Regions from separate parts of the Streptomyces sp. NPDC050997 genome, predicted to be linked through region 3. Evidence: riboswitches for the same ligand, from Rfam matches in the RefSeq annotation. Region 3 holds a riboswitch; each other region holds the start of a gene.
The links. A riboswitch is a leader RNA that binds a small molecule or an ion and turns the genes downstream of it on or off. The one in region 3 is predicted to bind cobalamin.

Region 1 (2,254 bases), on a different contig from region 3:
GGCGACTCTCGCAACGACAACTTCCTCGGCGGCGGGAACTTCAACGAGTACAACGGCTTCAACGGCGACGCGTGGTGCGGGTACTTCGCGAACGCGATGTGGGCCAACTCGGCTGCGGCTCCCGACAATCACAAGTCGTCCCGGGCCTGGGAGACCGGCGTGGGCGGCCGGTTCCACGCCTACCGTCCCGGGCAGCCGCCACAGCGCGGGGACGTGATCGTGTGGCACAACCACGACAGCCGTGCCCCCCGGGGCCATGTCGCGGTCGTCGTGGCGGTCGGCGGCAGTGACGGCCGGTCGGTCACCACCATCGAGGGCAACGCGGGCCGCGGCTCCGACAGCATCACGATGAAGACGTACCGCTGGGTGGGCGCCCAGGGACCGAAGCTGCCGGGCCGCAACAACAGCACGCTGAAGGTACGGGGCTTCGCCTCCCGCAGTTGATCCGCACCCAAGGGCCGCCGGAGGAAATCCGGCGGCCCTTGGCCGCACCCCTGGTGCACACTCCCGGCATGGACCTCGTGATCCGGCAAGCAGCCCCCGACGAATACGACACCCTCGGCGAGATCACCGCCCGGGCCTACCTCCTGGACGACCTCCTCCTCTTCGGCGAGAGCGACTGGTACCTCGGTGAACTGAAGGACGTGGCCAAGCGCGCCGCCGCCGCGGACGTACTGGTGGCCACCCAGGGCGAACAACTCCTCGGCGGCGTCACCTTCGTACCGTCCGGCGGACCCATGGCCGACATCGCCCGCACCGGAGAGGCCGAGATACGGATGCTCGCGGTCGCCCGGGAGGCGCGCGGACGCGGAGCCGGCGAGGCGCTCGTGCGGGCCTGCGTCGACCGGGCGAGGGCCACGGACGGCTGCGTCCGGATCGTCCTGTCGACCCAGCACACGATGGGCTCCGCCCACCGCATCTACGAACGTCTGGGCTTCGTCCGGCTCCCCGAGCGCGACTGGAACCCGATCCCGGACCTCGACGACCTCACGCTGCTCGCTTACGAGTTGACGCTGTGAGTTGACACTCTGCCACGCTCAGAAGTCGGGCGCGACACAACATATGGGGGTGCTGTCGCCACCCGGCACAAGATGTATGCTCGTGCTCGCTGTCGCCGCAGGGGAATCCGGTGCAAATCCGGAACTGTCCCGCAACGGTGTACTCATGCGTGCAAATGCCCGCATGAGAGTCAGTCCGAGGACCTGCCGACAGTGCGCCCGGCCATCAGGCCCGGGTGCCCAAACGTCCGGGCCTCGTGGAATGGGCCGGTGGACGCGACGCCGTGTGCGCTCGTGTGCTGCCCCCTGCCCGCTGTGAGGCCCCCTGCCGAGCGAGGGAGAGCCCCCACGTGACCATCGCGCCAGCCGATCCGGTATCAGCGACAGCTCCGGTGGAATCCGACGGCCCCGGAACCGCGTTGCTACGGATCCTTGCCGAGCTGACCGCCGACCTCCCCGACGCCGAACCCGGCCGGGTCGCCGCCGCCGCGCTGCGTGGCCGGTCCGCGCGGGCGGACGAGTCGGAGCTGCGCGAGCTGGCCACCGAGGCGGCCGCCGGTCTCATCTCCGAGGACCCCGTCTACTCGCGGCTGGCCGCCCGTCTGCTCACGATCAGCATCCGCGCCGAGGCCGCCTCCCAGGGCGTCACGTCCTTCACCGGCTCGGTCGCCGTCGGACACCGGGAAGGCCTGATCGCCGACCGTACGGCCGAGTTCGTACGCCTCCACGCCGACCGCCTCGACACGCTGATCGACACTCAGGCGGACGACCGCTTCGGCTACTTCGGGCTGCGCACCCTGCACAGCCGCTACCTCCTGCGGCACCCGATCACCCGCCGTGTGATCGAGACGCCCCAGCACTTCATGCTGCGGGTGGCGTCCGGCCTCGCCGAGGACGACACCCACCGCTCCGTCGACGAGGTCGCCGCGCTCTACGGGCTCATGAGCCGCCTCGACTACCTCCCGTCCTCCCCCACCCTCTTCAACTCCGGCACCCGGCACCCCCAGATGTCGTCCTGCTACCTCCTCGACTCCCCCAAGGACGAGCTGGACTCCATCTACGACCGCTACCACCAGGTGGCCCGGCTCTCGAAGCACGCGGGCGGCATCGGCATCGCGTACTCCCGCATCCGCTCCCGGGGTTCGCTGATCCGCGGCACGAACGGGCACTCCAACGGCATCGTCCCGTTCCTGAAGACCCTCGACGCGTCGGTCGCCGCCGTGAACCAGGGCGGCCGGCGCAAGGGCGCCGCCGCG
Region 2 (2,254 bases), on a different contig from region 3:
TGACGGAGTCGGCGCCGCCGACCCCCGCGGCGAGCGTGGCGATGGTCGTGCGCAGCATGTTCACCCACGGGTCGCGGCGCGACATCATCACCGGCGACGTCACGGCGTGCTGCACCTGCGCCCCCGCGCCGGGCGCCCCGCACACCTCGGCGACCCGCGCCCACAGCCGGCGGGCCGCGCGCAGCTTCGCGACGGTGAGGAACTGGTCGGCGGTGGCCGCGTACCGGAACTCCAGCTGCGCACAAGCCTGTTCGACGGAGAGACCCGCCTCGGTCAGCTCACGGAGGTAGGCGACGCCGGTCGCCAGGGAGGCGCCCAGTTCCTGCGCGGCCGAGCCACCGGCCTCGTGGTACGGCAGGGCGTCCACGGTCAGTGCCCGCAGCCCCGGGTACTCGTCGGCGCACAGCCGCGCCAGAGCGGCGACCGGCGCGAAGTCGAACGCATCGCCGGTACGGGCCTCGTGGGCCAGCGGGTCCGCGCCCAGGTTGCCGCGCGCCGCGTGCTTGGCGACGCCCCGCTCCTCGTACAGGCCCAGCAACTCCCGTGCGGCGGAGTCGAGATCGCTCCCCGCGTCCAGGACGACGGGCGCGAGGTCGAGGTGGACGCCGTCGAGGACGCGGCCGAGGGAGCCGAGCGGGAGGCCGCCCGCCCCGACGATCAGCCACAGTGAGGTGACGCCGTTCTCCAGATCCCCGAGCACCGCGTCGCCGCCGGTCGCGGCGTGCCGTTGCCGGACGTCCCAGCCGCCGGTGATGCTTCCCTCGGCCCGGCCGCCCCGTACGAACGGGGGGAACCCGGGAAAACCAGGGAAGCCGGGCTCGGGCGTCACATCGCTCGCGGTGTACAAGGGGCGGGTGCGCAACCCGTCCTCCAACACGGTGGACAGGGCGTCTTCCGCTGCCTCCCCCGAGACTTCCTTGCCCGACTTGCGCAGGACGCCCGCCACCAGGCGTTGCCACTGCTCGTGCGTCGCGTCAGGGAACTCGGCGGCCAGGGAGAGCCCGTCGTCAGGCAGGACCGTCATGCTCGGATGCTAGGACAGACCGACAAAGGAGCGGCAGAGGACACCGCTGTGACCTTGCACTCCCCGCCACTGTGACCTGCGCTGCTCTGCCGGGCCCGGTCCCCGCGTGGCGGACGGACGCCCGGCCTTCCGCCGCCCCTCGGGCCCGTGTGACGACGTGATAATTTGCCCAGGCCAGTCAAGGGAATCCGGTGCGAATCCGGAACTGACGCGCAGCGGTGAGGGTGACGGGCGGGGCAACGCGAGCCACTGGACGACGGTCACATGTGACCAGGGTCCGGGAAGGCGCTCCGGCCGGGTGATCCCCAGTCCGAAGACCTGCTGGCGACCCGTACGAACGGGCCCCGCGACCGGGCCCTCGACGCCAGAGGATGTTCTGTGCCCGTCACCCGTAGAGTCCGCCGCTCCACCCTGCTCCTCTTGGGGGCGTTCCTCCTGACGGCCTGCGGCGGCTCGTCCACCGGGTCCCCCGACTCGGCCACCCCCTCGACGGCCCTCACCCTGGACAACTGCGGGCAGCGGACCACGATCCCGTCGCCGCCGAAGCGAGCCGTGTCCCTGAACCAGGGCACCACCGAGATCATGCTCTCCCTCGGCCTCGCCGACCGGATGGCGGGCACCGCCACCTGGACCGACCCGGTCATGAAGGGACTCGCGAAGGCCGACGCCCGGGTGCCCCGGCTCTCCGACAACCAGCCCTCCTTCGAGAAGGTGCTGGACACCGAACCCGACTTCGTCGCCGCGTCCTTCGCCTCCACCCTGAGGGAAGGGGGCGTGGCCCCGCGCGAGAAGTTCGAGGAACTGGGCGTGCCGACCTACCTCTCTCCCGCCGACTGCGAGGGCAAGGACAACAGCGGCGACGGCGACGGAGCCCGCACCAAGCCGCTGACCATGGACTCGGTCTACGGCGAGATACGAGACCTGGCGAAGATCTTCGGCGTCGAAGCGCGGGGCGAGAAGCTCGTCGCGGCACTGAGGACCCGGGTCGCGAAGGCCACCTCCGGGATCGACGCCTCCGACACCTCGGTCCTGTACTGGTTCGCGAACCAGGAGTCCCCCTATATGGCGGGCTGCTGCGGAGCCCCCGGCATCATCACCGAAGCGCTCGGCGCGCGGAACGTCTTCGACGACACGAAGGAGGAATGGCCGCAGATCAACTGGGAGACCGTCGCGGACCGCAACCCCGACGTCCTGGTGATCGGAGATCTCACCCGCGAGTCGCAGACCGCC
Region 3 (2,254 bases):
GCTGCCTCACCAGGTCCGTGCCGCCGAAGTCACGCGGATCCGTGCCGGTCGCGTGCGCGGCGAAGACCAGTTGGGCGTAGGCGGCCGGCCCGCTCTGCTTCGCCCACGCCGACGAGTTCCGCTCCAGCCACTTCAGGGGCCCGGCGGCCCGCCCGGCCCCGCCCTGCGCGGCGAGGGCGACGACGGCGTCGGCGGTGTTGCCGAAGTCGGGCTGGTCGGTGGCGCCGGGGAGGGCGGACATGAGGTGGTCGTCCTTCGCGAGCGCCTTGGTGAGGTAGGCGGCGCCGTTGGCGGCGGCCTGCCGCGGGGCGAGCGAGCCGGAGTCCGAGCAGGCGGCGGCCTCGTCCCGCGCGGCGGGCTCGACCACCAGTCCCTTTCCGAGCGCGCCCACGACACCTGCCGCCGTGGCGTCCGCGTTGGCCGCCAACGTGCCCTTCTTGTCGGGCTGGAAGGCGAAGGCACCGGCACTGGCACCGGTACCGGCGCCCTTGCACGGCAACGCCAGCTTCATCAGGGCGTCGTACGGCGACCGACCGCCCTTCCTGACCTGCGCGGGCTTCTCCCCTACGGCGGTCAGCGCGCCGACGACGACGGACGTCGAGTTCGTGTCGCTGGCGCCGCCGGGTGTGTAGCCCCAGCCGCCGTCCGTGTTCTGCGCCGACTTCAGCCAGGCGACGGCCTTGCCGGTGGCGGCCTGGTGGCCGCCGAGCGCGGTGAGGGCCTGGACAGCGGCGGCCGTGTTGTTGGTGTCGACCATGACCTTGGCGTCGCACGCCTTGGAGACGTCCGCGCGGAAGGGCGCGAAGGCGCCGTTCGCGCACTGCTGCCCGGTCAGCCAGTCCACCGCCGAAGCGGCGGGCCGCACGCCCACGGTGTGCTGGGCGAGCAGCGCGAGGGACTGACGCCAGACGCCGTCGTACGTCGGGTCGGTGCTGCCGTAGAGCCCGGAGGGGAGCGCGGGTTTCGCGGACGGGGACGGGCCGGCTGCGACGGCGGGCGCGGTGACGGCGCCGATCACGGCGGTGGCGGCGGCCAGAACCGAGGCGTTGCGGCGGACGTTCATGATCGGCGGGTGCCTCTCCCTGAGGGGAGTCAAACAGCACGGGACACCCCGGCGGCTCGGCTCCGTATACCTCGACGGTGCCGCACACCGGCCGGTCGCCGGTGCACGTGAGCCGGTCACGTCCGTACGGGGCAATCCGGCTCGCCGCTTTCGACGGCGGCTCACGGTTGCGGGCCAGCGCCGGATTTACACCGGCTTCCCCCCGTACGGGCGTGATGACGACCTGGCTACTCTACCGGCCCGTAGGAAACGCCCTACGGGGGCCGCCCGGGGGTGACGAAGCACTACGGACGCGAGGTGTCGCACCTCAGGGCACGTACTCACACGGCCACGTACGTCACCGGCTCGGTCCCCGGGACCGCCTCCGCCCGGCCCAGCTTCACCAGTCGGCGCAGATGTGCCTCGGCCTCCGAGACGGCGATGTTCCTGGAGCCGTAGGGGATCTGCTCCCAGGGGCGGTTCCACTCCATGTGCTCGGCGAGCTGCCAGGGGGTGAGGGGCTCGGCCAGGAGGGTCAGCAGGCCGGTGAGGCGGTCCTCGTGGTGGGTGAGCAACTCCCGTACGCGGGACGCCGCGTCGGTGAAGACGTGCTGGTGGGCCGGGAGCACCTCGGCGGGGGCGAGGCGGCCGACGCGCTCCAGGGAGTCGAGGTAGTCGCCGAGGGGGTCGGTGACAGTGGCGTCGTCGGGATCCTCGTACAGGCCGATGTGCGGGGTGATCTCGGGGAGCAGGTGGTCGCCGGAGAACAGGCGGCCGTGGCCCGGGAGTCGGGCGGGATGCTCCTCCTCCAGGTGCAGGCAGACATGGCCCGGGGTGTGGCCCGGGGTCCAGATCGCGCGCAGCCTGCGGCCCGGGAGGTCGAGGAGTTCGCCGGGGACGATCTCCCGGTCGGGCAGCGCGGGGGCCAGCCCGGGCAACGGGCGGTGGCGTGCGGTGCGCAGGGGCGCCACGTGGTTCTCGGGGGCGCCGGCGGCTTCGAGCTTCGTCGTCATGTAGGTGAACCAGCGTTCGGGGCGGGTCGATCGGGTCCGCCGTACGATCGCGCCGTCCGCCGCGTGCATCGCGATCCACGCGCCGGACGCCTCGCGCACCCGGCCGGACAGGCCGTGGTGGTCGGGGTGGTGGTGGGTGATCACCACGCCGTGGATCTCGTCGGGGGAGGTGCCGCAGGCGGTCAGCCCGTCCGCGAGG

Region 1: linked by a shared signal. The riboswitch ahead of AB0H86_RS17290 (ribonucleoside-diphosphate reductase subunit alpha) and the one ahead of AB0H86_RS25155 (prenyltransferase/squalene oxidase repeat-containing protein) in region 3 are both predicted to bind cobalamin.
Region 2: linked by a shared signal. The riboswitch ahead of AB0H86_RS10935 (ABC transporter substrate-binding protein) and the one ahead of AB0H86_RS25155 (prenyltransferase/squalene oxidase repeat-containing protein) in region 3 are both predicted to bind cobalamin.

The regions. Positions count from the first base shown of each region.
Region 1 covers NZ_JBFAGK010000006.1:448,799-451,052, reverse strand. Annotated here, with positions in the region: gene AB0H86_RS17300 (CHAP domain-containing protein) at 1-444, shown strand, start outside; gene AB0H86_RS17295 (GNAT family N-acetyltransferase) at 513-1,019, shown strand; cobalamin riboswitch at 1,079-1,225, shown strand; gene AB0H86_RS17290 (ribonucleoside-diphosphate reductase subunit alpha) at 1,349-2,254, shown strand, end outside.
Region 2 covers NZ_JBFAGK010000004.1:209,627-211,880, forward strand. Annotated here, with positions in the region: gene AB0H86_RS10930 (methylmalonyl-CoA mutase subunit beta) at 1-1,024, opposite strand, end outside; cobalamin riboswitch at 1,183-1,365, shown strand; gene AB0H86_RS10935 (ABC transporter substrate-binding protein) at 1,403-2,254, shown strand, end outside.
Region 3 covers NZ_JBFAGK010000011.1:164,806-167,059, reverse strand. Annotated here, with positions in the region: gene AB0H86_RS25155 (prenyltransferase/squalene oxidase repeat-containing protein) at 1-1,063, opposite strand, end outside; cobalamin riboswitch at 1,174-1,293, opposite strand; gene AB0H86_RS25150 (MBL fold metallo-hydrolase) at 1,384-2,254, opposite strand, start outside.